Regions from separate parts of the Alcanivorax sp. VBW004 genome, predicted to be linked through region 3. Evidence: predicted binding sites of a transcription regulator. Region 3 holds the regulator's gene; each other region holds the start of a gene.
The links. The regulator sigma-54, encoded in region 3, starts transcription at its own class of promoters, with help from an activator protein. The targets are predictions, from matches to a motif close to TGGCACNNNNNTTGCTNT.

Region 1 (7,151 bases), 820 kb from region 3:
CCGATGAACTGCTGGCACTACTGGAAAAAGCCGCCGGCGATGAAACCGGCCTGCCGCCGGTGCATCAGTGGAAACCGGAACGCCATGCGGATATTGATATGCGCATTGCCCGCGACGGCACCTGGTTTTATCAAGAGTCGCCCATTGAACGGGAAAGAATGGTGGCGTTGTTTTCCACCATTCTGTTGCGCGAAAACGATGACTATTTCCTGATTACACCCGTGGAGAAACTGCGCATTCAGGTGGACGATGCGCCCTTTGTGGCCACGGAAGTACAGCAGGTGGAAGAAGGCGGAACCACGAAACTGATATTTACCACCAATGTGGGCAGCCATGTGGTTGCCGGCGCAGGCCATCCCCTCTGGGTGAACACTGACAGCGAAACCGGCGAGCCTTCCCCGTACCTGTGTGTGCGAGATAATCTCAATGCGCTGATCGGGCGCTCGGCGTTTTACCAGCTGGTCGATTGGGCCGAGCAGCAGGGTGATACCCTGCAAGTGCATAGCAACGGCGAAACGTTCTCTCTTGGTAGTCTGGCGGACTAACCGCTGACTTTCTTATAGCACTTGTCGGGTGCCTAACCCGACAAGTGCTTGGCCTTTTCTGGTTGCGTCAGCGTAGCGTAACGCTGATAAGCAGCAACACGGCCAAGACCACCACCGCGCCTTTCCACATCCGTAATTGCCAAATATTACTGTCCGCTACCGGTTTATTGCTGCGTACCGGGCGGCGCAGTGCGTCGCGAAATTCTGCCGCATCGGTAAACCGCAATTTCGGTTGCCGTTGCAGGGCTAACTGCAAGACGTTGTTGATCCAGAGCGGAATAAACGCATTGTGGCCTTGCAGGGGAGGAAGCGGACGGTGCACCGATTTTTCATAACGGCCTTGCCAGGGCAGGGCGCCGGTGAGCATTTCATGAATAATGACGGCGGTGGAGAACAGGTCGCTCTGCTCACTGGGCGCTTCGCCTTCCACCAGTTCCGGCGCACTGTAGTGCCGGGTCCCTAACGGAATGCTGGCGGTGTGCTGTTCCATGCCGCGGCAATGGCAGCTGCCAAAATCCACGATGCGGACCAGCCCCTCGGTATCCACCATGATGTTGTCCGGTTTCAGGTCCCCGTGAATCACATCGGCACGGTGCAGGGCCCGCACGCCATTGAGTAATTGATCGGCCAGATACAGTTTTTCTTCAACCGGTGCATCCGGGTGTTCCTTTAACCACTGCTTCAAGGTCACACCGTCGATAAATTCCAGGTGCTGGTACAAACACGAGGGGTTGTCGGGCACGGGCAGAGCATGGAGTAAATGCGGGTTGCGTAACCGATTACCCACCCAACCTTCCATGACGAAACGCTCCAGGGCATCGCGGTCATCTTCCAGATTCACCGATGGCGTTTTCAATACCGATTGTTTGCCGTCGTTGTCTTCCACCAGATACAAGTGGCTGCGCACACTGGCATAGAGCTCCCGTTTCACGGTAAAGCCGTCGATACGGATACCGGCAGACAGTGGCGGGGGAAGCGGCAGGTTGCCACGCTGTTTCAGGGTTTCATCGGCACTGGCATCGGGCAAGCCTTCCACGTGCAGTACCTGGCAGCTGAGGTTGTCATCACTGCCGTTGGCCAGCGCCGCTTCCACAAGGGTTTGCGCCGCCAGTTCCGGCTGGTTGGCGCCACGCAAAATACCCTGCATGCGTGAGCGAGTGAGAAAGCCGTGCACGCCATCGCTGGTTAGCAGATAGACATCGCCCACTTGCAGATCGCTGTTGCTGTAATCCACATCCAGACGTGTGTCACCGCCCATAACGCGGGTCAGTACCTGTCGATTCTCGCCGATCATGCGGCTGTGATCCCGGGTCAGGCATTCCAGCTTGTTGTTGCGCAGGCGCCAGACACGGGAGTCGCCCACCTGAAAGATGTGGGCGGTGCGTGAACGCAAAATCAACAGGGACAGTGTGCACAGATGACTTTCCCCGGCCAGGGTTTGTCGGCAGAGCCAGCGGTTCAGGGCTTCCAGCACCCGCTGGGCAGAGCGGGGCACGCTCCATAGTGCCGGGGTGGCGTAGTAATCGCTGATAAAACCGAGCACACAGGATTCCGCCGCTTCCCGGGCCGCGCCCGCACTGGACAGGCCATCGGCCAGTGCCGCCACAATGCCCTTGGTGCGCATCAGCGAGCCTTCCGGTATCTGCATGGCCAGGGCGTCCTGATTATGCAGCTTGGGGCCGCTGTCACTGAATTGGCCGATACGCACCCGTGGGTGCAGATCCGGTTCGACCGGGGGGGCTGCCATGTTTGCCGGGGCGGTGGACGCATCCATCGTGGTGGCTCCTGTGCCGTTAACGAGCGGTTCTTGTTTATCTATGGAGTGGGCCGGCATCCCTGCCGGCCTGGTAGCTACTTCGGAGGGAAAACGTTATCCCACCTCAATCAGCTGAACATTGCCGTCGTCATCAATTTCCGCAATGTGACCCTTGGGTTCGTCCAGGAACTGAACCGCAGCCAGAGACACTGCCGCGCTGGCGGCAATCACCAGGAAGAACGTGGATGGATCGACGAACGTGAGCACGGTCAGGAAGATCACCGCACCGGCATTGCCGTAGGCGCCGACCATGCCGGCAATCTGTCCGGTGAGGCGGCGTTTGATCAGAGGCACGGTGGCAAACACGGCGCCTTCACCGGCCTGCACGAAGAACGAGCAGCACATGGTGGCGATCACGGCCAGCGCGATGGGCCAGCTGCCAGCAATCTGGCTCATCATTCCGTAGCCCACCATCAGGCCACACAGCATGATCGCCAGGGATTTCTTGCGGCCAAACTTGTCAGAGACCCAGCCGCCACCCGGTCGTGCGACCAGGTTCATAAAGGCGTAGCCAGACGCGAGCAGGCCGGCGGTCACTGCAGACAGGCTGAAGGTGTCGGTGAAGAACAGCGGCAGCATGGAGACCACGGCCAGTTCTGAACCAAAGGTCACCATGTAGGCCAGATCAAGAATGGCCACTTGCTTGAAGCTGTAGCGGTCGTGTTCCTCGACGCCGGTTTTCAGGCGTTCATGGTTAACGCGCCAGGCCTGCCCCAGCTGCACGACCGCCAGGCTGACGATCAGCGCAGCCAGCATGATTTGCGTGGTGGTACCGAACAGATCCAGATTACTGGGGCCCAGGCGCCATACAATCACCAGCAGCGCGATATACAGCGGCAGGCTCATCAGCAGGTAGAAAAACAGGTCCTTGCGGCTGCTGACTTCCAGTGCACTGGCTTTTTTGGGTTTGAAATAGGAGGCGCCCGCCGGGGTGTTGCGAGCCCGCCACAGGAAGAAAACACCGTAAGCCATCGCCAGTGCACCGGTGCTGGCAATTGCCCAGCGCCAGCCATTGTCCCCGCCGAACAGCAGCGCCACGGTAGGAAGCGTAATGGCCGCAGCGGCAGAGCCGAAGTTGCCCCAGCCGCCATAGATCCCTTCGGCCAGGCCCACTTCCCGGGCCGGAAACCATTCACTGATCAGGCGGATGCCGACCACGAAGCCAGCCCCCACAAAACCCATCAGCAGGCGGGTGACCGCCAGTTGCTCGAAGCTGGTCGACAGGGCAAAGGCCCAGCAGGGAAACGCGGCGAGTATCAGCAACAGGCCGAACACCCGCCGTGGGCCAAAGCGATCCACCAGCGAACCAATCACGACGCGGGCAGGAATCGTCAATGCCACGTTAAGAATCAACAGCGCCTTGATCTGTTCTGCACTTAGATCGAAGGCTTCGCGCAGGTGGCCCATTAAGGGCGCGTGGGAGAACCACACGACAAAGGTAATAAAGAAAGCGAGCCAGCTCAGGTGCAACAGCCGGATGCGTGGCGCGGAAAAATTCAGCAGGTTCAGCTTGTCGGCGCTCATGGTATCTCCATACACGGAAGCATTGATGACAAGTGTGGATAAAGCAATCTGCGTGCCAGTTTGTAACGTTATGATTTTAATGAATTAATTTTGTTTTCTTGTGCGTTTTCAGCAAGCAGGGTGCCTGTTGGTGAAACGACAAGCTGTAGGGTGGTGCACGAAAAGTGTTCGTGATTGGGGCATTGCCCCCCACCCACAGAACCGGGATAGAGCCCCGGTCCTGTGGGTGGATGATGGATGAGAGGCGCGATGAAGCGCGCGCATGTGGGGCCATTCAGCTCACTTCGATTAGCTGAACGCGGCCATCTTCATCCACCTCTGCAATGTGTCCCTTGGGTTCGTCCAGAAACTGGACGGCAACCAGTACGGCGGTGGCACAGGCGGCGATTACCAGGAAGAAGGTACTGGCATCCACAAACGTCAGGGCGGTGAGAAAGACCACGGCGCCGGCGTTGCCGTAGGCGCCGACCATGCCGGAGATTTGCCCGGTAAGGCGGCGTTTGATCAGCGGCACAGTGGCGAAAATGGCACCGCCGCCGCCCTGAATAAAGCAGGAGCAGACCATGGTGGCCGCCATGGCGAGCAGCACAGGCCAGCCGCTGTTGATCTGGCTGAGCAGCACAAAACCCATCAACAAACCGCAAAACAGAATAGTCAGGGATTTCTTGCGGCCAATGCGGTCAGAAAGCCAGCCGCCACCGGGGCGCGCCACTAAATTGGTGAAGGCAAAGGCGGACGCCAGCAAGCCGGCGGTAACCGGAGTGACTTCGCTGAACGTGTCGAGGAAGAACAACGGCAGCATGGAATTCACTGCCAGTTCCGAGCCGAACGTAATGAAGTAGGACAGGTTGAGAATGGCCACCTGCTTGAAGGGATAGCTGTCTTGTTCCGGGGCGCTTTGCTGCCAGCGTTCGCGATTGACCTGCCATATCTGTGATAACTGAATGGCGGCCAGCAAACTGACAGCGACGATGAAAATGGCCTGGGTGTTGTTGTCGTACAAGCGGAATCCTGCCGGGCCCAGCCGCCACACAATAATGTACAACGCGATGTACAACGGCAGGCTGGCGCCAATATAGAAGAACAGGTCACGCCGGTTGCTGACTTCCAGCGCACTGGCTTTTTTCGGTTTGAAATAGGAAGCGCCGGCGGGGGTATTGCGCGCGCGCCACATAAAGAACAGCCCGTACAGGAAGGACATAAAGCCGGTGCTGGCCACCGCCCAGCGCCAACCGTCTTCGCCACCAAAAAACAGGGCCAGAGAGGGAAGTGTGACGTAAGAGGCAAAGGCACCGAAGTTCCCCCAGCCGGCATAAATACCTTCAGCCAGGCCCACCTCCCGGGCGGGAAACCATTCACTGATCAGGCGAATGCCGACCACGAAACTGGCGCCCACAAAACCCAGTAGCAAGCGGCTGATCGCCAGCTGCTCAAAGCTGTTGGACAAGGCAAAAGCCCAACAGGGCAGAGCCGCACTCATTAGCAGGGTGGAGAAAACCCGCCGCGGGCCAAACCGGTCCACCAGGGAACCAATCACCACGCGTGCCGGAATCGTCAGGGCCACGTTCAGAATCAGTAGTGCCTTAACCTGTTCGCCGGTCAGGTCGAAGACGTCGCGCAGGTGCCCCATTAAGGGGGCGTGGGAAAACCACAGGGCGAAACTGATAAAGAACGCCACCCAACTTAAATGGAGAAGGCGGATTCGTGGCAATGAAAAATTCAGAAGATTGAGTCTATCTGCGCTCATGACTACTCCATGCATGGGCGATTAACGGTGGGGGTTGCGAGCAACTCCTGTGCCAGCCAGTTAACTGTTTGATTTGTCTTGGGTAAGCGGTGTTGTTGCGAGGGAAATGCACCGGCTGTGCGCAAAGGGAGAGCGCGATTGTGGTTCATATCGGTGCACATAAAAGTGCATTCATCTCGTGCACTGGCGCATTAAAAGAAAGCAGGTTTTTTGTGGTTATTCGGAAAAAAAGAGAATAAATCCATAAATTACATAGAGTTATAAAGTTGGCATAGGGATTGCTGTAGTGCGGGTGTCAGTTACGCACCGCGAGGGTGAGCCTTATGGCAAAGCAACAACTTCTTCTGATCGGCCACGGGATGGTCGGACAACGTTATCTGGAGTCTCTGGTGGCCCAGGGTGGCCGGGAGCACTTTGATATTACGGTACTGTGTGCCGAGCCGCTGCCGGCCTATGACCGCGTAGGGCTGACCAGCTACTTTTCCGGCAAGACCGCCGACGACCTGTCGCTGGTGCCGGAAGGCTTTTTTGAAGAGCACGACATTACGCTGAAACTGAATACCAAGGTGGACGCGATTGATCGGGCCGCTAAAACGGTCACCACCAACACCGGTGAGACCCTGCCTTATGACAAGGTGGTTCTGGCCACCGGTTCCTATCCGTTCGTGCCGCCGATCCCCGGTAATGATCGCGATAACTGCTTTGTGTACCGCACCATCGACGACCTGGATGCCATGATTGCCGCCAGTAAAACCGGCAAGGTGGGCACGGTTGTCGGTGGCGGCCTGCTGGGCCTGGAAGCGGCCAAGGCGCTTCACGATCTGGGCCTGGAGACCCACGTGGTGGAATTCGCCCCGCGCCTGATGGCCGTGCAGGTGGATGATTTTGGTGGCGGTTTGCTGAAAGACAAGATTCAGGAACTGGGTGTCACCGTACACACCAGCACCGGCACCCAGGACATCGTGGATGGTGAACACTGCACACACCGCATGAATTTCGGTGACGACAAGCATCTGGAAACCGATGTGATTGTCTTCTCTGCGGGCATTCGTCCCCAGGACGAACTGGGCCGGGCCTGCGAGCTGGCCATTGGCGAACGCGGCGGCATCGTGGTCAACAACCATTGTGTCACCTCCGATGAGCACATCTATGCCATTGGCGAAGTGGCGTTGTGGGAAGGTCGCATCTTTGGTCTGGTGGCGCCGGGTTACCAGATGGCCGAAGTGGCTGCTGAACACCTGATGGGCAAAGCCGAACAGCAATTTGCCGGTGCGGACATGAGCACCAAGCTGAAACTGATGGGCGTGGACGTGGCGTCCATTGGTGATGCCCACGGCAACACGCCCGGTTGTCGCAGCACCGTGTTCATGGACCAGACCGCCGGTGTCTATAAGAAAGCGGTAATCAGTGAGTGTGGCAAGAAACTGCTGGGCGCTGTGCTGGTAGGGGATGCCGCAGATTACGGCAACCTGTTGCAGCTTTGCCTAAACGAAATGGACCTGCCCGGTGACCCGTCTGC
Region 2 (7,151 bases), 1.9 Mb from region 3:
TATCGCACCGACGGGAAAGGGCAGTTGTTAAAAACCGCAGACGGCCATTGCTGGCGGACGGCGGACTGGAGCGAAGACAAGGCCGTGCCGGAATGTGATGTGGCCATCACCGGGGAGCCTGTCGCCGAGCAGGAAGAAAAACCATCAACAACGGAGGTGGCGTCGCCAGAGATTGTCGTACCAAAACCGTTGCGGGTGACCTTTGCGTTTGACTCCGCCGTCCTGACCGACGCAAGCCGGATTGCGCTGAAAGCCTGGTATCAGAATGTGGCAAACCTTGAAGAGCCTGTGGTCGAGGTGAATGGCTACAGTGATCCGCTGGGGCGTGCCGTTTATAACCAGAGCCTTGCCGACCTGCGTGCGCAGGCGGTAGCCACCTGGTGGAAAAATCAGGGTGACAGCATTGCCACGCTACAGGTGAAGGGGCACGGTGAAGATACGGCGGTTTCCGGATCGCGCTGTCAGTCGGTATCGGCTGGTGAATTGAAAGCCTGCTACCGGCAGGATCGGCGTGTTGAGTTGCAGGTTCAGTAACGTCGCGGGTTGCGCCTTCTCCCCTGCCGCAAAAAAGAAAAGGGGCAAGTTGTCGCAAGGCATGCTCCCCTTGGCCTTGCAAGCAGGTCTCAGGTAAAGGGCAGTGTCAGCCCTGCTGCACATTTTGTCTGTAGCTCAGCGCCTCGCGGAGGTGGTCCCGCTCCACCTCCGGACTGTTATCCAGATCGGCGATGGTGCGGGCGACCCGTGCGCTACGGTGCAGGGAACGGGCGGATAATCCCAGCCGGCTCATGACCCCCGCCAGCCAGTCCCGGTGCCGGCGCAGCATGGGTTCCAGTTTGTCGCTGCCTAACTCCCGGTTCAGGCGCTGTTGCCGGTGCCATTGTTGTTTCCACGCATGGCGAACCCGTTGGGCGACCGCCTCGCTGGTTTCCCCTTCCTTGTCGCCCAACAGCTCCTTTGCTTCTACGGCGGGCACATCCAGATGCAGGTCGATGCGATCCAATAGCGGGCCAGACAGCTTGCCCTGATAGCGCTTGGCTTTTTCACAGCGATAACCGCAGCTCTTTTCCGGATCTCCCAGATACCCGCAGGGGCAAGGGTTCATGGCCGCCACCAACTGAAAGCGGGCGGGAAAGGTGAGCTGTTGGGCGGCGCGGGCGATGCTGACTTCACCGGTTTCCAGCGGTTCACGCATGACTTCCAGCACTTTGCGGTCGAATTCCGGTAATTCATCCAGGAACAGAATGCCGTGATGGGCCAGGGAAATTTCCCCGGGCCGCGGGTAGCTACCACCGCCGACCAGGGCCGTTGCCGAGGAGGTATGGTGCGGTGCCCGGTAAGGGCGTTGATAAAAAAGCCGGCTGTTGCGGGGCTGTTTGAGTGAATGAATGGCTGCCACTTCCAGAGCCTGGGCCGTGCGCATGGGCGGCATCAATCCGGGCAACCGCGAGGCGAGCATGCTCTTCCCTGCCCCGGGAGGCCCACATAAAAGCAGGGAATGGCCTCCTGCCGCGGCAATCTCCAGCACCCGCTTGGCGGTTTGCTGGCCCCGGATTTCCGACAAACAGCCGCCCTGAAAAGGCTGGTTGGAGGGCGGTTGGCACTGATGGGGTTCCAGGGGTTGCTGGCCGGTGAGATGGGCGGCAACCCGGGCCAGCTGGTTGGCGGCCAGGGTTGGGGTGCCGGGCAGGCCGGCTTCTTCGGCGTTATCGGCGGCGACGATGAGAGTGCGGTCTTCCGCCAGGCAGGCAAGAGAAGAGGGCAGCATGCCGGAAACGGGATTGAGTCGGCCGTTCAGCGACAATTCGCCAATAAACTCGTAGTGGTCGGTGGTGATGTTACCCAGCTGCCCGCTGGCTATCAGGATGCCCAGCGCAATGGCCAGATCAAAGCGTCCGCCATCCTTGGGCAAATCTGCCGGCGCCAGGCTTACGGTGATGCGCCGCTGGGGGAAATCAAAGCCGCTGTTGACCAGCGCGGAGCGGACCCGGTCGCGGCTCTCGCGCACGGCGGTATCCCCCAGCCCCACGATGGTGAACGCCGGCAAGCCCGGCGCCAGATGGGTTTCTACCCGCACGGTGCGGGCGTCAATCCCTACCGGTGCCCGGCTGTACAGCAGCGCATGCGTCACGATTCCTCACAAATTCAATGGCTTGTGAGGCAGTGTACGGGGAGAGGGCCTGCGTACCTGTGCGAGGTTGGTGGCGGCAGATGTAGGAAATCGGATTGTCTGTAGAGGCGTTACGACGATCAGGCTTGGTTAGTTACGAGTTACGAGTTACGAGTTACGAGTTACGAGTTACGAGAAGCGAGAAGCGAGAAGCGAGAAGCGAAAACCTGGGGTGGGTTTGTTTTTCGATACTCGCTTCTCGTCACTCGTCACTCGCTTTTGGGCAGTGAAAGTTCGGTAGGCGCAAACGCGGATCAAGCGTCCGCTGACTTCTCCAGCTCGGCCACCTGTTTCTCCAGTGCTTCCAGTTTTTCGCGGGTGCGCAGCAGTACCTGTTGCTGGATATCGAACTCTTCACGGGTGATCAGATCCAGCCGGCTGACGGTTTCCGCCAGTACGCTGCGCACGTTGCGCTCTACTTCGCTACGCAGGCCGCCCAGGTCGGTGGGCAGGCGGCGGCTGATGTCGGCCATGAGGCGGTCGATAAAGGGCTGATCGGGCATGACAACGGCGTCCTTGTAATGATGCGCGGATGGTAGCACGGTGTGCGGGGGCGAGGCACCGGGTGGGGCGGGCAGACATTCTGCACCAACTTGGATCCCGCCCCATTGTGGTGCGCTATAATGGCGCGCCCGGGCTGGATGATGAATCCAGACCGTGATGTAAATCCCTGAAAATGCATGATTTTCTAAAACTGGCATGGGTCGTGCACTAATTGGGTCAGAGCGTTCGAGCAAGCTGTGGATCGGGAACCATAACGGGGCTCGAAGAGAAACGGACGTCACCGGACGCGGTGAAAGCTGAGGAGAAAGAAATGAAACTGGTTACTGCCGTAATTAAGCCGTTCAAATTGGATGACGTGCGTGAAGCACTCTCCGAGATTGGCGTGCAGGGCATCACTGTTACCGAAGTGAAAGGCTTTGGACGTCAGAAAGGTCACACCGAGCTGTACCGGGGTGCCGAGTACGTGGTGGATTTCCTGCCCAAGGTAAAAATCGAAGTGGCCATCGCCGAGTCCAGCCTGGACCAGGTGATTGAAGCCATCGCGAAAGCTGCGAATACCGGCAAAATTGGTGACGGCAAAATCTTCGTTACCTCCCTTGAGCAAGCGATTCGTATCCGTACCGGTGAAACCGGCGAGGACGCGATTTAAGTTTTACCGTGTTTTGAATTGACCCATGCCAGGGCTTTAGGAAAACACGCTTCCATTTTCGGAGGGTTGCATTGTGGAAAACCAAATTTTTGAACTGAAATACGCGCTGGATACGTTTTATTTCCTGATCTGTGGCGCGTTGGTCATGTGGATGGCGGCAGGTTTTGCCATGCTGGAAGCTGGCTTGGTGCGTGCCAAGAACACCACCGAAATTCTCACCAAGAACGTGGCCTTGTTTGCCATTGCCAGCACCATGTACATGGTATGCGGTTACGCGATCATGTATGACGGCGCCTTCTTCCTGTCCGGGATTGTGGGTGACGGGGTTGCTGGTGCAGAAGAAGCGGCAACCTACGCGCCTTCTGCTGACTTCTTCTTCCAGGTTGTGTTTGTGGCGACCGCCATGTCCATCGTATCCGGTGCCGTGGCTGAGCGGATGAAGTTGTGGGCATTCCTGGTCTTTGCAGTGGTAATGACTGGTGTCATCTACCCGCTGGAAGGCTCCTGGACTTGGGGCAGCGCTGATGTGTTCGGCCTGTATAACCTGGGCGACCTGGGCTTCTCTGACTTCGCGGGTTCCGGCATCGTTCACATGGCGGGTGCAGCTGCTGCCCTGGCCGGTGTTCTGCTGCTGGGTGCACGTAAAGGCAAGTACGGCCCGAACGGTGAAGTACACGCTATCCCGGGTTCCAACCTGCCGCTGGCGGCACTGGGTACCTTCATCCTGTGGTTGGGCTGGTTTGGCTTTAACGGTGGCTCCGTACTGGCAACCTCCAGTGTGGGCGACTCCAACGCGGTTGCGGTTGTGTTCATGAACACTAACGCTGCTGCTGCCGGTGGTGCCATTGCTGCGCTGATCGTTGGCCGCATCCTGTTCGGCAAAGCCGACCTGACCATGCTGCTTAACGGCGCGCTGGCTGGCCTGGTAGCGATCACCGCTGAGCCTTCTACTCCGACTGCCCTGCAGGCGACCCTGTTCGGTGCTCTGGGTGGTGTGCTGGTGGTATTCAGCATCCTGACTCTGGACAAGCTGAAGATCGATGATCCGGTAGGTGCGATCTCCGTGCACGGTGTGGTTGGTTTCCTGGGCCTGATGCTGGTGCCGATCACCAACCCGCTGACCGACGACGGTGGCGCCAGCTTCACTGGCCAGCTGATCGGTGCGCTGACTATCTTCACCTGGGTATTCGTCGCAAGCCTGGTGGTGTGGGGTGTCCTGAAAGTGGTAATGGGTATCCGCGTTAGCGAAGAAGAAGAGTACGAAGGCATGGATATCGCAGACTGCGGTATGGAAGCCTACCCTGAGTTTGTGAAGGGTTAATAAGAGACGCAACAAGCAACACGCGTCACGCAACACGAAAAGCCCCGGCCAGTTGGTCGGGGCTTTTTCAATTGTTGGTTCTCGAAAACCGACGAAAACGCTGTAGGAGTTCCCTTCTAGGGGACGAACCGTGAGAAGTCAGCCCGGCTCCAGCAAACCTTCGAGCATTCCTGTTAGCCGTTGGTTTGTCCCCTGGAAGGAAACTCCTACAGGATCTCTTTGTGTGTTCGTGCGCAGCTGCCTCTGTCGTTGATCGTGGCATTCTCTCCCTGTGTTATCATCCCTCCCTTTCCGGCCAGCTGATGTATGCACCATGACCGAACCGACTGTTATTCGCCTGCGCAAAAATGAAGAGCGCCGCCTCAAGGCGGGCCATCTGTGGGTATACGCCAACGAAATTGATACCCGTCATACTCCGCTCAAGGATTTGTCCGCTGGTACCTGTGTAGTGGAAGACAGCCGCGGCAAGCCGTTGGGGCGTGCGCTGCTCAGTCCCCATTCGCTGATCGCGGCCCGCCTTTACAGCCGTGATGTGAAACAGGAATTGTCGCGCAGTTTCTTCAAAAAGCGCATCGAGCAGGCGCTGACCCTGCGCGAGCAATTGTTTGATGATGCCTGCTACCGCCTGATCTACGGCGAAGCCGATGGCTTGCCCGGCCTGGTGGTGGATCGTTTCCACGATGTGCTGGTGGTGCAGACCGGTTCCGGCGCCATGGAAGCCCACCTGGATGTGATTGTCAGTGCCCTGGATGCAGTGCTGGCGCCCACTCACATCATCGCCAAGAACGAAGCGGCGGCCCGTGAAATCGAAGGGCTGGATCGTTACACCAAAGCATTGAAAGGCGAGATGCTGGACGAAATCAGCCTCACGGAAAACGGCGCAAAATTTGTGGCGCCGCTGGCGGAAGGGCAAAAGACCGGTTGGTTCTACGATCACCGGGCTGCTCGTCAGAAGATGCAGGCGTTGGCCAAAGGGGCCCGCGTACTGGATGTGTTCAGTTACTGTGGAGGTTGGGGTGTGCAGGCGGCACTGGCCGGGGCGGAATCGGTGACCTGTGTGGATGGTTCCGAAATGGCCACGGATTATGTGCACCGCAACGCCGAGCTGAATGGTGTCGCTGACGTGGTGGGCAGTATTCAGGGTGATGCGTTTGCGGCCATGAAGCAGCTGATTGCCGACGGCGAAAAGTACGACCTGGTGGTGCTGGATCCGCCGGCGTTCATCAAGCGCAAAAAAGATTTCAAGAACGGCCTCGCCGGTTATCACGCCATCAACGAGCTGGCCATGCGGCTGGTGAAACCCGGTGGTTATCTGGTATCGGCTTCCTGCTCCATGCACATGCCGGCAGAGCGTCTGCTGGATGTGGTGCACAGTAGCGCCCGGCACATCGACCGCAGTATTCAGGTGGTGGGTTATGAAGGGCAGGGCCCGGATCATCCGGTGCACCCGGCCATTGCCGAAACCGCTTACCTGAAAACCTGGTTCTGCCGGGTGCTGTTCAGCCTGTAGCGCCGTGACGATGGAGTTCGCCTTCGCATTTCTGGCCCTGTTCATCAAGGCGATGGTGCTGGTTGCGCCTTTCCTGGCAGGGTTTCTGGTGGTGATTGTCGGGCTGGGGCAATGGGTGGGGCGCCGTGAAGGCTGGAGCCGATTCGATGCGTTCTACTGGTCCATGATTACCGCGTTAACGGTGGGGTATGGGGATCTGCGGCCATCACACAAGAGCACCAAGTTCATGGCGATCCTGGTGGCCATTGTGGGCATCATGTTCAGCGGGGTCTTTGTGGCGGTGACGGTCGCCGCAGCCACCGAAGCCTTCAGGTCCTATATGATCGGAGCCTGAAGGCTGAGGCGGTTTTCGTCAGGTATCCGGCATTAAGTTTGCCGGACACCTGTTGTTCAGTCCTGTCCGCGGGGCTTCTTTTCTAGCCCAGTTTTTCCAGCATGGCCGCCATGTTAGTACGCACCACTTCAATGGCCTTGTAGGGGCGGATCATCACTTTGAAATCGATGATTTTTCCTTCCGCATCCCACTCAATCATGTCCACGCCGTTCACAGCGATGCCATCCAGTTCCAGAGCAAACTCCAGTACTGAGTTGTCCCCCTGATGCACTTCCCGCACATAACGAAAGCTGTCGTTAGCCAGCACGTGCAGCGCTGCGGTCAGGTAGGCGGTGGTCAGTGCCTTGCCCGCCTGTGGGGTGTGTACCAGCGGTGAGTGAAACACCGCGTCTTCGGCAATCAGGTCACTGAGTGCCTGGTTGTCGCGACTTTTGACTACCGCGTGCCATGCATCAATATTCGCCATGATTTTTCTCCTGTGTTTGATGTTGGCTCAGGCCGCATTCAGTGCGCGACGGGCTTGCTGATATTCCTCGCTGAGCTTGGCAATGGCGTCGCTGGCGCTTTGCACCGCATCCACCGCGCCGATGCCCTGGCCGCAGCCCCAGATATCTTTCCAGGCCTTCTTGTCGGAATTACCGCCGGACCCGAAGTTCATGGCCGAAG
Region 3 (7,151 bases):
TACGTCAACAACGTCATCAATGGTGATCCGGCCCACCAGCATGCCGTCCTCATCCACCACCGGGGCGGTTACCAAATCGTGGCGTTCGAAGATCTTTGCCACTTCGTGGGCGGGCAGGGTGGCAGTAATGGATTCCGTGTCGGTGATCATGGCTTCGCGCACGGTGGTGCCTGGGTCGCTGATCAGTACCTTGGTCAGTGGCAGCAGGCCGATGAACTGGTTTTTCCGGTTCACTACGGCCAGGTTATCCGTGGTGCGAGGAATTTCGCCGCGGCGACGCAGGTAGCGTTGAACAACTTCGAAGGTGATCTCCGGACGCACGGTGATCACGTCCGTGTTCATCAGGCCGCCGGCGGTGTCTTCCGGGTAGCTGAGCACATGCTCCAGCCGTTCGCGGTTCTGTTCGTCCAGGCTGGCCATCACCTGGGAGGTGACATGGTCCGGCAGCTCTTGCAGCAAATCCGCCAGGTCATCCGTGTCCAGTTCTTCGACCAGCGAGACCAGTTCGTCGGTGGACAGGTTACGCAGCAGTTCGACCCGGACCTCTTCGCCCAGGTATTGCAGGACTTCGGATTCCTGGTCTTTATGCAGCAACTGCCAGAGAATTTCCCGTTCCCGTGGCGGGGAGGATTCCAGTAAATGCGCCGCTTCCGCGCCGGGCAAATTGTTGATCAGCTGACGTACCTGGGTATAGGTACCGCTGGCCAGGGCGCGGTTAATGGCTTTTAAATGCTGTTGGCTACGGCTGCTATCAGCGGGCATGGCTCCTCCTTGCTGGAAGAGAGTTTACACGAGGCGGTGTGAAGGCCGAAGCGTCGCCGGTGGGATGGCGGTAAAGAGTGGTAAATTTCCCGGTGATTAGAAGGCTACTCGCCTTCGTCGAAACAGCGGGCGAACAGGTCTTCCAATTCGTCCATGGCGTGTTGTTCGTCTTCCCCTTCCACCTGAAAAGTGACGCTACTGCCTTTCGCTGCGCCAAGCATGAGCAGGCCCATGATGCTTTTTGCGTCGATGGTCTGGCTCTTGTGCAGGACCAGAATGCGGCTGTCGTAGCGGGAGGCCACGCTGACCACTTTGGCGGCCGCGCGGGCATGCAGGCCGAGTTTGTTGATTACGTCGAGCTTCTTTTCAATCATCGGGTGTCTTGTGGTCAGAAGTGATCTGAAAGGGAAAAGGCCGGGTGTCAGGTCATGGCCGCGTTATTGCTCTCTGGGCAGTTCCCGGTGGCGAACCTGAAGGGCAATGCCTTTGGCGCGCAGAGTCCATGCCAGCTGTTCGGTGATAAAGACTGAGCGATGGCGCCCGCCGGTACAGCCGATGGCGACTGTCACGTAGCTGCGATCGCTGTGGGCAAACGCCGGTAACCAGCGCGCCACGAAATCGCCGATGTCCTTGAGCATGTCGTGACTGGCCTGATGCTGGCTGAGGAAATCGATGATGCAGTCATCCTTGCCGGTAAAGGGGCGCAGGTCTGCATGCCAGTGCGGGTTGGGCAATACCCGTACGTCGAACACCAGGTCCGCGTCGGTGGGCAGGCCATTCTTGAAGCCGAAGGATTCCAGCTGTAGCGACAGGGCGGCTTCACGGCGAGCCACCCGTTCGCGCATCAGGTTGCGCAGGGTGTGCACGTCGTGGTTGCTACTGTCGATGACCAGATCGGCGCGCTGGCGGATGTTGGCCAGCAGTTCCCGTTCATGGCCGATGGCGTCGGCCAGTGAGCGCTCGCCGGTGCCCAGCGGGTGACGGCGACGGGTGGCGCTGAAGCGGGTCTGCAGGGTGTGGTCATCCGCGTCCAGGTAGATGATTTCACTGCCCACCTGTTGTTCGTTCAAGGCTTCAAGGATGTTGTCGAAAGCCAGTAGCTGGGCGGGGAGGTTGCGGGCATCAATGCCCACAGCGACCCGCTCAATCGGGGGCTCGCCCTCGCTGAGCTGTTTCGCCAGTGTCGGCAGCATGCCGGCGGGCAGGTTGTCGACACAATAAAATCCCTGGTCCTCCAGCGCTTGCAGCGCGGTGGTTTTCCCGGACCCGGAGCGGCCACTAATAATGGTGAGTTTCATGATTGCACCGCTGGCACGCCACACGTAGCACGCTGGCACGCAAGATCGATAGACAAGGGGGCGTTTGGGGCGTGTTGCATGATGCGTGAAAGCTTGTTGCGTTCCTTCATGATGCCAGTCGCAACTCCGCTTCGGACTCTACGGCCGTCTGATAGAGGTGTTGGTTATCGGTGCTGTGGCGCAGTTCCGCACGGTAGCTGTCGTCGTTGAACAGGGATGCCAGGTGGCTGAGTGTCTTGAGGTGCTGTTCCGGGTTGTCCTGGGGGACCAGCAATACAAACACCAAGTCCACGGGGTGCCCGTCAACGGCGTCGAAATCGATGGGGCTTTCCAGTTTCAACAACAGGCCTACTGCTTGCTGGCAATGTCCGAGCCGGCAGTGGGGAATGGCAATGCCTTCGCCAATGCCTGTGGAGCCCAGTTTTTCCCGGGCGACCAAAGCATCGAAGACCTCCTGTTCATTGAGGCTGTCACAGCTGGCCGCGGCCAGCTGTGCAACCTGATCCAGCAGTTGTTTCTTGCTGCTGGCCTGCACGCCATGATGGGTGCGGGCCAGAGTCAGTAGTTCGCGAACTCGCATAATTGTCGCTTTGGGTTAGTGACCGTGCTTGTGGCTGACGGCCTTTTCCTTGTGTTTGAGAATCTGGCGGTCCAGCTTGTCCGTCAGCTTATCGATCGCTGCATACATGTCTCCGGCCTCAGCGGTGGCGAAGACATCGGCCCCGGAAATATGGATTGTGGATTCAGCTTTATGGGTTTTCGGTTCCGGAGAGAGAATGACCTGGACGCTGGTGATTTGATCGAAGTGGCGCTCCAGGCGGGAGAACTTATCACCCACATAGGCACGCAAGGCATCGGTAATATCCAGGTGATGACCGCTGATATTAATTTGCATGGCTGGCTCCTTTACCTGTTTGGGATCCGTCCTGGCGCCCTACACCAAACGCTTGCGGGCGCTGGAAGACGGTATTCGCATCGCCTCTCTGTATTTGGCGACGGTCCGGCGCGCTACATTGATTCCCTGCTCATTCAGCAAGCTGGCCAGCTTGTTATCGCTGAGCGGCTTGCGGGGATTCTCGGCAGCGACCAGCTTCTTAATAATGGCACGAATAGCGGTGGAGGAACACTCACCGCCGCCGTCTGTTCCCACGTGACTGGAAAAGAAATATTTCAGCTCAAAGACACCGCGGGGTGTCATCATGTATTTCTGGTTGGTGACCCGACTGATGGTCGATTCGTGCATCTCAACGGCATCGGCAATATCCGCCAGAACCAGGGGTTTCATGGCCTCATCGCCATAATCGAAGAACCCTTGCTGCACATCGACAATGCGGGTGGCTACCTTGAGCAGGGTGTCGTGGCGGCTCTGCAGGCTCTTGATGAACCATTTGGCTTCCTGAACGCAATTGCGCAGATATTGGCCGTCTTCGCCGCTGGTGTTGCGGGCGATGTTGGCGTATTGCTGCTGCAGGTTGACCCGGGGGAGCACGTCGTCGTTGAGGCTGACCTGCCAGCGGCCCTTATGCTGACGGACGATCACGTCGGGAACGGCGTAGTCCACCTGGGGCTCGCCGATCTGCTCGCCGGGGGCCGGGTCCAGGGTGCGTAGCAGGGACAGGGCCTCCAGCAGGACGTCTTCGCTGGTCTGCAGGGTGCGACGCAGGGCGGCGTAGTCGTGTTTTTCCAGCAGGTCCAGGTGAGCCAGCAGGGCGCAGGCTTCGTCGCGCAGGGCGGTATCGGCGGGCAGTTGGCGCAGTTGTACGCCCAGACAGTCCGCCAGATCGATGCTGGCTACGCCGACGGGGTCGAACTGCTGCAGACGGTGCTGCACGGCAAGCACTTCGTCGCGCTCCAGTTCATCGCCTTCGGTGAGCAGCTCCGGCTGGGCGTTCACCATGTCGACGATGTCATCCAGGGGCACGGTGATGTAGCCGCGGTCGTCCAGGGATTCAATGATTGTCATGGCGATAATGCGGTCCACATCGCTCATGGGCGTCAGATTCAGCTGCCAGAGCAGGTGGTCCTGAAGATTGCCGGAGACCGCGTGGCGTTGCTGCCATTCGTCTGCATCGTCGGGGAGGGAGGCGGTGGCGCTGCTGGTCTGGCCGGAATAGACATCGTCCCACTCGGTTTCTGCGCCGGGTTCGTCCTGCACCAGTTCTTCCAGGGCGTCGTCACGCTCGGTGTCCAGCTCCTCGTCCTGACGTTCTTCGTCATGTTCGGGCAGGCTGTCGTCACCGAAATCGTCGGCCAGTTCCAGCAAGGGGTTGCTCTCCACGGCCTGCTGGATTTCCTGGCGCAGGTCCAGCGTGGACAGCTGCAAGAGGCGGATGGCCTGCTGCAGCTGCGGCGTCATGGTGAGCTGCTGGCCAATTTGTAGTTGTAGTGTGGGCTTCATACTGCTCGGTATTCTGCGGATCCCCAAAACACGAGAATACCAAGCTGATCACACAACAAGCAAGAATTGTGCCACTGGTCTTTGTGTGCTAGGTGAGTGACGTTGGCGGTTGATAGTGGGCCGTTGGTGGCGAGGCGAGCAGCAATGGGGGGGGCAGCAGGTAGCCGCGTCCAGGCATTGGGCGCGGCTACCTTGCTTTCAGGCCGGTCCGTGCTTTCACGGCGTCGCTGGCAGTCTGTTTAGAGCCTGAAGTCGGCGCCCAGGTACACATCCCGCACCTGCTGGTTGGCGAGGATGATGTCCGCATCGCCGGAGGCAATGATGTGGCCGGCGCTGACGATATAGGCGGTGTCGCAGATATCCAGCGTTTCACGCACATTGTGGTCAGTGATCAGGACGCCAATGCCGCGGTCTTTCAGGTGGCGGATAATACCCTTGATATCGTTCACCGAGATCGGATCCACCCCGGCGAAGGGTTCGTCCAGCAGGATAAAGTCCGGGTCGGTGGCCAGGCCGCGGGCAATCTCCGCTCGGCGCCGCTCGCCGCCGGACAGGCTCATCCCCAGCGAATCGCGAATGTGGCCGATGTGGAATTCCTTGAGCAGGCTCTCCATGCGCTCGTGGCGCTCTGCCTTGCTCAGCTCCTTGCGGGTTTCCAGAATCGCCATGATGTTCTCTTCCACCGTCAGGCGACGGAAGATGCTGGCCTCCTGGGGCAGGTAGCCAATCCCGCGCTGGGCGCGACCGTGCATGGGCAGGTGGGTGATGTCGCTGTCATTGATCTCAATGCGGCCGGCATCGGCTTCCACCAGCCCGACAATCATGTAGAAGCAGGTGGTCTTGCCGGCGCCGTTGGGGCCCAGCAGGCCGACAATCTGGCCGGCTTCCACGTCCAGGGAGACATCCTCGATGACCCGGCGGCCCTTGTAGCTTTTTGCCAGGTGGTGGGCGCGTAAGTGGCTCATGGTGTGCTGGGCTCCGCGTCGGGTGAGGCGGTGTCGTTACCGCCACCGGGGGTGTCGTTTGAGTTGCTGGTGTCTTCGTCGCCGGCAGCATCGTCGTCGGTGCGGGTGGCGTTGGTTTGATTCTCGGCCGGGATCACCAGGCGAACGCGCTGGTCGCCTTCACTACTGGCGTCCACACGTTTGGAGTCCAGGCTGTATTCCACCTTGGCGCCTTCAAATGTATTGCCCTGATGCTCGATGTAAGCGTCGCCGGTGAGGACCAGAGTGCGCGCGTTAATGTCGTATACCAGGTTTTCGGCGTGGGCATTCAGTCCCTCGCCTTCCTCCATGCGCACGGGGGAGCCGGTGGCTTCCACCCGGACCAGGTCGCCATTTTTGGTGAACAGGCGCATTTCGTCAGCAAACAGTTTGCGCTTGCCCTGAATCAGTTCCACGTTGCCCCGGTACAGGCCGCTGCCCGCATCCTGTTCGAAGCGGCCACTGTCTGCCGTGACCTGGATGGGGCCTTCCATGGGGGCGGCCTGAACGCCCAGGGGCAATGTCGCCAGCAATGCCAGTGCGGCGAGGCGGCGGGTGCTATGAAGCCGGTGCTTCAAACTCACTCTTTACTCCTTGTTTCAGGTTCAGAATGCCCTTGTCGAGATCGGCTTCCAGGGCGCCGGCACGAGTCTGGCCGGAGTCGAATGTCATTTCCACATCGCCGGGGGTGGTGGCGATATTGGTGTCGCTGTTGAAGCGCAGTTCGTCGGTGTCCAGGTTCACTTTCTGGGTGGGGTTGTCCACATTGACCTTGCCGAGAAAGGTGATCAGGTCGCCATTGTCTTCCACGGTGCCTTGCTCGCTGGTGATGGTCCAGCTGCCCTTGTCGTTCGCCATGACCAGCACCGGCGCTTCCATTTCGGTGAGGGGATTGTGGTCAAACTGCACCAGGTTGTCGGCGGTCAGGTGATATTGCAGGGTGCCGTCTTTTTCGCTGAAGGCGCGGGCGGTCACGTCGTCGGCAATAATGGCCGGCGCCATCATTACGGCGTTGTCCTGGCCGGGCAGGGTGCTGTCCCACTCGTGGAGCGTCATCAGCATGACCAGCCCCAGCATCAGAATGCCGGTGGCGCTGAGTAGTCCCTGTCGTTTCATGCCTGGCTCCGCAGGGCGAGAATGGCATCGCAGATTTCCCGTACTGCGCCTTCACCGCCGCGGCGTTCGGTAACGTGCTCGGCGGCGGTTTTGGCGCAGTCGTGGGCGTTGGCCGGGGCAAAACTGAGCCGGGCCCAGAGCAGGGCGCTCACATCGGGTTCGTCGTCACCGGCATAACCGGTTTCATGGGCGGCGATGCTCAGTGATTCAGCCAGTGCTTCCAGTGCCACCCCTTTGTCTTCGCGACCCTGAATCACGTGTTCAATGCCCAGGTCTGCCGCGCGTTTGGCCACCATGGGGGAGTTGCGCCCGGTGATGATGGCCAGGATCACGCCGCTGGCGGCCAGCTTTTTCAGGCCGTGGCCGTCCAGGGTGTTGAAGACTTTCAGTTCTTCGCCCTGGGGGCCGAACAGCAGGCGGCCGTCGGTCATTACGCCGTCCACGTCAAACGCCATCAGGCGCAGGTTCTGGGCATCAACGGAGGAAAATTGCATGGGCATTTATACCACTCCTGCGCGTAGCAGGTCCTGCATGTTGAAGGCGCCGAGGGGTTTGCCTGCATTATCGCAAACCATCAGGCCGTTGATTTTGCGG
Region 4 (7,151 bases), 1.1 Mb from region 3:
TGGCCAATAAGGCTTTCAAGGGCAACGTCTACAAACTGGACGACCTGGTCATCAATACCGAATCGCTGATCGAGACACTCAGTGCGCCGGTCCGCGACCGGCTGCTGGCGTTCGACAACGAACGGGACCCACTGGAATGGGATGAAAACGGCCTGCGCGCCGTCACGGTCAATGGTCAACGCATTGAACCGCGCCTGACCCTGCTCGCCGCCGGCAATGGCAACCCGGCCCTGCTCGACGGCGCCCATCAGGCTCACCTGCTGGAGCAGGAAAACAGCCAACTGCGCCCGCTGAAAATGGTGCTGGTCAAACACGACCTGGGCCATCGCCTTTACGCCCACTGTGTCGGCACCAGCAACAAACCGGTGCTCACCGTCACCACCCACGACTGCCCGGACGGCAAGGTGGTGTGGTACCTGGGCGGTGACCTGGCGGAACGGGGCGTGGAGCGCACCGATCAGGAACAACTGGCCGCCGGCCGGGACGAACTCCGGCAGCTGTTCCCCTGGCTGGATTTCAGCAACGCCGAATTCGCCACCCTGGATGTGACCCGCGCCGAACCCAGACAACAGGCACTGGTGAAACCGGATAATGCCTACGCCCGCCGGGACCAGAACCTGATCATCGCCTGGCCCACCAAACTCACTCTGGCGCCGGATCTGGGCGACCGGGTCATGGCGCTAGTGGAAGAAAGCGGCCTGCAACCCGGCGAACCGCTAACGGTACCGGCAGAGCTTGAGCAGGCCCCCATGGGCCTGCCGTACTGGCATCGTTGTTTTTGATTACCCACTGCGGCGCGCCCCAAAAAAACAGTATCGAGAAGCGAGTTACGAGTCGCGAAAATCCAAAATATTCAGCCTTTCGTAACTCGTAACTCGTAACTCGCTTCTGGGTGTTCGCGCCTCCAGTGGCGCTCCTACAGCGAGAATGATTCAGGAGTTTTCATGTCCTTCATGCGCCCCTTGGGCAACACAGGGTTAACCGTCAGCGCACTCGGCCTGGGCACGGTGAAAATCGGCCGCGACAAGGGGGTGAAATACCCCAATGGTTTCACCATCCCTGATGACCACGCGGTAACCGAGCTGCTGGCCCAGGCCCGGGACTTGGGCATCAACCTGATCGACACCGCTCCCGCCTACGGCCACAGCGAAGCTCGTCTCGGCCAGCTGATGAGCCGGCGCCAGGACTGGGTCATTGTCACCAAGGTCGGCGAAGAGTTTGATAACAACAGTGGTGAAAGCCATTTCGATTTCTCCCCGGAACACGTTCGCCGCTCCGTGGAACGCAGCCTGAAACGCCTCAACACCGATTACCTGGATTGCGTATTGATTCACTCCGATGGCGATGACATGGGGATCATCAAACAGGGCACCCTGGACGCCCTGAACGACCTGAAGAAGGAAGGCCTGGTGCGCACCACTGGCATGTCCACCAAGACCGTGGCTGGCGGCATTGCCTGCCTGGACCACGCCGACATGGCCATGGTCACCTACAACCTTCAGCACCATGATGAAGTACCGGTGATCGAACACGCCGCCGCTCACCACAAAGGCATCCTGATCAAGAAAGCCTTTGCCAGCGGCCACCTCAACGACACCCTTGCTGATCCGGTGCAGGAAAGTCTGAACCAGATCCTTGGCACCGCTGGCGTCAGCAGTATCATTGCCGGCACCATCAATCCCGTTCACTTGCGGGAAAACGTGGCCAAGGCCCGGCAGGCCTGCAAGTCCGACCAATAACAACAACAGGAAACACCATGCGCTTTTGTCTGATGATTCTGCTGCTCGGCACCGCCCTGGCGGCACAGGCGGATAAAATATTACTGCTCCGCGAAGCCCCTCAGGGGTGCGAAGAAAAGGGGGAAGTTTCGGTGTCGTCGGGGAGCAAGATGCAGGGCATGTTGTTCAGCGATGCCTGGATCAATAACAACGTGAACAAGAAGCTCGCCAAGGCCATCAAGAAAGCCGGCGGCAACCGCGGCATGCTCAGCGATCGCCGCGAGTTCATGATGGAGAGCCACTTTCGCGGTATTGAGCATATCGAGTTGGATGCCTGGGTCTGGCACTGCGAAGAAGACGATGGCTGACAGCGGCGGGAGCCTTTGAAAAACGCCTTCGCGACTGCAGACTTGTCGCTAGCCGCTCGACGCCTGCTTCATCTCCACCCCCAACGATTGCAACCCGGCCCGATGCCCCTGCTGATACCCCATATCCAGTTTCTGGGGATTGGTGGTCAACCGGTTTACCGGAAAGTCCGGGTCAGGCGCAACCACCGTCAACCGGCAATCTGCAGGCGGGTTGTCGATGAAGTCCAGTGACGCGTTGTAACTGTCCGTGCGCCTGAGCAGGGCGTCATACAGCGCGGGCATGTCCCGCACCCAGGGTTTCAGCAAGGGCGTCAGGGCACTGGAGCGTTTGCGGTAACCCTGATGGTGCGACAACACCACGGTAATATCCCGCGCACCCTGCTGATAGGCCCAGCGCACCGGGATGGAATCCCCCAGCCCGCCATCGGTCATGGGATGCCCCGCGACGGTGGGGAAATCGCGGTAAGCAAAGGGAATGGAACAGGACGCGGTCATCACTTCGTCCAGGTTATCCGGGCGAGTTTCAAAATAGCGCGGCGCACCGTCTTCCACCGACGTGGTCACCACCCACAGGGGCACCTTCCCCTGCCAGTGTTGCTCCAGGCTTAACGGCACCTCCAGTCGGGATTGATGCCACAACCAGTGCACATCGCAAAGATGCCCACCGGCCATAAAGCGCTGCCAGTTTATAAAGTCCGGGCGGCAGGCATGGTCGGTGATGATCCGCCGGCTTCTGCCGTGGTCTCCCGCCAGGTAACCAATCAGGTTGGTCGAACCGGCAGAAACGCCCACCGCAAAATCGAAACCGTGATGCGGGTTTTCCAGAAACGCATCCAGCACACCGGCGGCGAAAATGCCGCGCATGGCACCGCCCTCCACAACCAACGCACGCTGATCCATTACCTTTCCTCCACATCGAATCCACTCACTGGAATCAGTTCAACCACGATGCCAGAGCAAACAAATCGGTGGAAATAGAGCCTTGCTGTCCCTGCCATCGGCATCCCTGATCAATCGCTCGATCCGCTCCAACCCACTCTATGGGGCAAGTTGTGCAAGTCCTGCACTGATACAGCGCAGATGCATCAGGTTAGCGCACCCAGTTTCCGCCCGGGGCCCAGCCGCACTCAATGTCTTTCCTATTAATTATTGTAAAAACAACACGTTAAATATTTTTCCCGTCGCTGGCACCACATTTGCACAAGTTCGCATACCAACTTGTATACAAAAAGGTGTGCAAACAAATGATCGGCTGGACTCTTCAACAATGGCAGGCGGCCTACCGTAACGGTGATCTCACCCCGGTACAGGCCATGAAAGAACTGGCACCACGACTTCACGACAGTGAACGTGCCCTGTGGATCCACCTGCTGGATGAGTCCTCATTGATCGAGCAGGCCAACGCTCTCACCGATTCATCCCTGCCCCTGTATGGCATTCCCTTCGCGGTGAAAGACAACATTGATGTGGCCGGCATGCCCACCACTGCGGCCTGCCCTGACTTTGCCTACACCCCGGAAGCAGACGCCACCGCGGTGCGCCTGCTGCGCAAGGCCGGCGCCATCGTGGTGGGCAAGACCAACCTGGACCAGTTCGCCACTGGCCTGGTGGGCACCCGTTCTCCCTATGGGGAAGTGCCCAACCCGTTTAACCCGGATTATCTCAGCGGTGGCTCCAGCTCCGGTTCCGCCACGGCGGTGAGCCTGGGTCTGGTACCGTTTTCTCTGGGTACTGATACTGCCGGCTCCGGCCGGGTGCCAGCCGCATTCACCAATACCGTGGGCCTCAAGCCCACCCGTGGCGCCATCAGCACCAAAGGTGTTGTGCCCGCCTGCCGGACCCTGGATTGCGTCAGCATCTTTGCGCTCAGCGTAGACGACGCCCAACAGGTATACCGGGTGATCGGCCAGTTCGACAACGACGATGCCTACAGTCGCCCGGCCCCGGCATCACAAACCACTAGCCTGCCCGCACGCCCCACGCTGGGCATCCCCAAAGATTTGCCCTGGTTCGGAGACACCCAGGCCCAGCGGTTGTGGGAACAACAGCTTGAACAGATCCAACAGATTGCCGACCTGGTCACCGTGGATACCATGGTGCTACAGGATGCCGCCGCACTGCTCTATCAGGGCCCGTGGGTGGCCGAGCGCTTCACCGTTACCGAATCCCTGTTGCAGGAAAAACCGGACGCGCTGCTGCCGGTGATTCGCGACATTCTGGAACCCGCCGCCACCCTCACTGCTGCGGATGGTTTCCGCGCCCAATACCAGCTCGCCGCACTGAAACGCCAGTCAGACGCCCTGATGGAAACGGTGGATGCCCTGCTGTTGCCCACCACTCCGGGGATTTACACCCGCGCCGCCGTGCAGGCTGACCCCATCACCCTGAACAGCCAGCTCGGCACCTGGACCAATTTCGTCAACCTGCTGGACCTGTGCGCCCTGGCCCTGCCCGGCGGCTTCCGTGAAGACGGCCTGCCCGGCGGCGTCACCCTGATTGGCCCGGCCTGGCAGGACCATGCGCTGGCCGACTTCGGGCAGCGCTGGCAGCAGGCGCAGCCCTGGCAGGCCGGCGCCACCGGCCAGCCCTTGCCGGAGCCGCAACCCCGCGCGGCCAATGATGATGACGGCGACCTGATTACCGTTGCGGTGGTCGGCGCGCACCTCACCGGGATGCCACTCAATACCCAGCTCACCGAACGCGACGGAGTCTTGCTGGAAGCCACTCACACCGCGCCCTGCTACCGCCTCTACGCCCTGGCCAACACGGTGCCGCCCAAACCCGGACTGATCCGCAATGAAAAAAACGGCGGCGACAGCATCCCTATCGAACTGTGGCAAATGCCGGTGAAACACTTCGGCAGTTTTGTCGGCCTGATCCCCGCCCCACTGGGAATCGGCAGCCTGGAAACCGCCGACGGGCGCTGGGTGAAAGGCTTTATCTGTGAGCCCTGGGCCATTGATGACGCCACCGACATTACCGCCCTGGGCGGCTGGAGGAATTACATTGCCTCACTCAACCCCACCAGCCCCTGAACCGGTGATGGAAAAGTCATGAAAGCAGAAACGTCCGGCGGCAGAGCCCCCAGCCTGGCAGACCAGATCTACGCTAGGCTTAAGCAGGACATCTTTGATTTCCGCCTGTTGCCCGGAGACCGCATCACCGAAAGCCATATTGCCGAACGAATGGGGGCCTCACGGACACCTGTTCGTGAGGCACTCTTGCGCCTGCAACGCGAGTCCTATGTGGATGTATTGTTCCGCAATGGCTGGCAGGTAAAGCCTTTTGATTTTCGTTATTTCGAAGAGCTGTACGACATCCGTATCGTACTGGAATGCTCGGCCGTGGATCGCCTCTGCCAGCGCACCCGCGACACGGCCACCCAGACGACACTGCAGCAACTCAAACAGCAATGGAGCCTGCCACCCACAGAAAGAACCACCGGGGGACCCGCCACCTGTGCCATGGATGAAGCCTTTCACGGACAACTGGTCGCTGCCGCCGGCAACCGGGAAATGACCCGCATCCATCAAGATCTGACCGAACGACTGCGCATCGTCAGGCGACTTGATTTCACCCAGCCAGCCCGCATCGACGCCACCTATGATGAACACTCGGCCATTCTCCAGACCATCGAGGAAGGCCGAGCGGCGGATGCCAGGCTGCATCTGCAGCAGCACATCGCCTCTTCCCGTCAGGCGGTCCGCGCCATTACCTTGCACATGCTGCAAGACGCCCACGCCCGCAACCAGAACACCACTGAACACACCGCGACCTGATCGCCGACAATGGACATCCCGGCCAGCAGCTCCCAGACTGCGTGGCTGATTTATTTACGGGATGTACCGACATGCTTACCACTCTGTGGACCATCATTGCCCCGGTACTGTTTTGCGCCGGTGTCGGTTTTTTCTGGGCGCGGGCCGGCAAGCCCTTCGATACCCAGATGGTCACTTCACTGGTCACCCTGGTCACTACCCCTTGCCTGATTGTCGCCACCATGGGCAAGACGAATCTGGACCTGCAGGCGCTCATGGAAGTGGCCGGTCTGGCAGTGGCGGTGCTGGCCGCCACGTTCGTGGTCAGCGCGGTGATACTGCGCCTCACCGGCCAGCCCTTCCGGGTGTTTCTGCCTTCACTGGTCTTTCCCAACACCGGCAACATGGGCATCCCGCTGTGCATGCTCGCGTTTGGTGAAGCCGGATTGGCGCTATCGCTGGCCTGGATGATGCTTTATTCCGTGGCACACTTTTCCCTGGGGCTGGCCATCGTCAGTGGTCAGGGGTTTTCCCTGAAACTGTTCCGCCACCCGATTCTGATCTCCGTGTTTCTGGCAGTGGCCATGGTCGCTTTCCAGCTAAGCCTGCCTGAGTGGCTCTACAACACCGTCAGCCTGATCGGCGATCTGACCATTCCCTTGATGCTGATTACACTCGGGGTGTCCCTGTCGCAGCTGAAAGTGCGCCATCTGGGTAGCGGAGCCGGGTTTGCAGTCCTGCGTCTGGCCAGTGGCTTTGCGGTGGGGTGGGGTCTGGTGACGGCACTGGACATCGACGGCCCGCTGCGCGGGGTGGTATTAATCGAATCCACCATGCCGGTGGCGGTATTCAATTACCTGCTCGCCAAAGCCTATAACCGGGGCGCGGAAGAAGTCGCTGCCATGGTAGTGATTTCCACCTTGCTGGCGTTTTTGCTGCTGCCGTTTCTGCTGACGTTGGCACTGTAGGAGAAGCAGCTGCGAGTGACGAGTTTCGAGTTGCGAAAATCCGCATTAAGCTTGTCGTTCCTGAATGCCGAAACGCGTTACTTGTGCCTCGTTGCCGACCCAACCGCAACCCCGAACACATAACAATAAAGGCCAACATCATGATCCAGCGACTTACCCGACTCTTTCCGCTCTGGGCGCTGCTGTTTTCCCTGCTGGCATATTGGCAACCACACTGGCTTGTCGGTGGCAAGCCGGCCATTGTGCCGCTACTTATGCTGATCATGTTCGGCATGGGGCTGTCATTACGTTGGGAGGATTTTCGCCAGGTCTTCCAGCGGCCCGGGATAATTGCGCTTG

Region 1: F1529_RS11430 (NarK family nitrate/nitrite MFS transporter) is a predicted target of sigma-54. The motif match lies at 5,670-5,687, and genes of this name have one in related genera.
Region 2: glnK (P-II family nitrogen regulator) is a predicted target of sigma-54. The motif match lies at 2,863-2,880, and genes of this name have one in related genera.
Region 4: atzF (allophanate hydrolase) is a predicted target of sigma-54. The motif match lies at 3,272-3,289, and genes of this name have one in related genera.

Annotation. Positions count from the first base shown of each region.
Region 1 covers NZ_WNHC01000001.1:2,512,645-2,519,795, forward strand. The annotation lists gene F1529_RS11415 (DUF1285 domain-containing protein) at 1-545, shown strand, start outside; gene F1529_RS11420 (bifunctional protein-serine/threonine kinase/phosphatase) at 613-2,319, opposite strand; gene F1529_RS11425 (NarK family nitrate/nitrite MFS transporter) at 2,416-3,885, opposite strand; gene F1529_RS11430 (NarK family nitrate/nitrite MFS transporter) at 4,160-5,632, opposite strand; gene nirB (nitrite reductase large subunit NirB) at 5,956-7,151, shown strand, end outside.
Region 2 covers NZ_WNHC01000001.1:3,596,740-3,603,890, reverse strand. The annotation lists gene F1529_RS16440 (OmpA family protein) at 1-534, shown strand, start outside; gene F1529_RS16435 (YifB family Mg chelatase-like AAA ATPase) at 641-2,128, opposite strand; gene F1529_RS16430 (accessory factor UbiK family protein) at 2,422-2,670, opposite strand; gene glnK (P-II family nitrogen regulator) at 2,982-3,320, shown strand; gene F1529_RS16420 (ammonium transporter) at 3,394-4,641, shown strand; gene F1529_RS16415 (class I SAM-dependent rRNA methyltransferase) at 4,955-6,151, shown strand; gene F1529_RS16410 (potassium channel family protein) at 6,162-6,485, shown strand; gene F1529_RS16405 (nuclear transport factor 2 family protein) at 6,568-6,951, opposite strand; gene F1529_RS16400 (nitronate monooxygenase family protein) at 6,979-7,151, opposite strand, start outside.
Region 3 covers NZ_WNHC01000001.1:1,693,755-1,700,905, forward strand. The annotation lists gene mgtE (magnesium transporter) at 1-762, opposite strand, end outside; gene F1529_RS07825 (HPr family phosphocarrier protein) at 867-1,136, opposite strand; gene rapZ (RNase adapter RapZ) at 1,200-2,060, opposite strand; gene ptsN (PTS IIA-like nitrogen regulatory protein PtsN) at 2,167-2,640, opposite strand; gene hpf (ribosome hibernation-promoting factor, HPF/YfiA family) at 2,656-2,955, opposite strand; gene F1529_RS07845 (RNA polymerase factor sigma-54) at 2,995-4,458, opposite strand; gene lptB (LPS export ABC transporter ATP-binding protein) at 4,698-5,423, opposite strand; gene lptA (lipopolysaccharide transport periplasmic protein LptA) at 5,420-6,025, opposite strand; gene lptC (LPS export ABC transporter periplasmic protein LptC) at 6,000-6,557, opposite strand; gene F1529_RS07865 (HAD family hydrolase) at 6,554-7,057, opposite strand; gene F1529_RS07870 (KpsF/GutQ family sugar-phosphate isomerase) at 7,058-7,151, opposite strand, start outside.
Region 4 covers NZ_WNHC01000001.1:601,506-608,656, reverse strand. The annotation lists gene F1529_RS02825 (FAD-dependent oxidoreductase) at 1-782, shown strand, start outside; gene F1529_RS02820 (aldo/keto reductase) at 945-1,739, shown strand; gene F1529_RS02815 (hypothetical protein) at 1,757-2,086, shown strand; gene F1529_RS02810 (patatin family protein) at 2,135-2,986, opposite strand; gene atzF (allophanate hydrolase) at 3,331-5,121, shown strand; gene F1529_RS02800 (GntR family transcriptional regulator) at 5,140-5,865, shown strand; gene F1529_RS02795 (AEC family transporter) at 5,937-6,812, shown strand; gene F1529_RS02790 (bile acid:sodium symporter family protein) at 6,953-7,151, shown strand, end outside.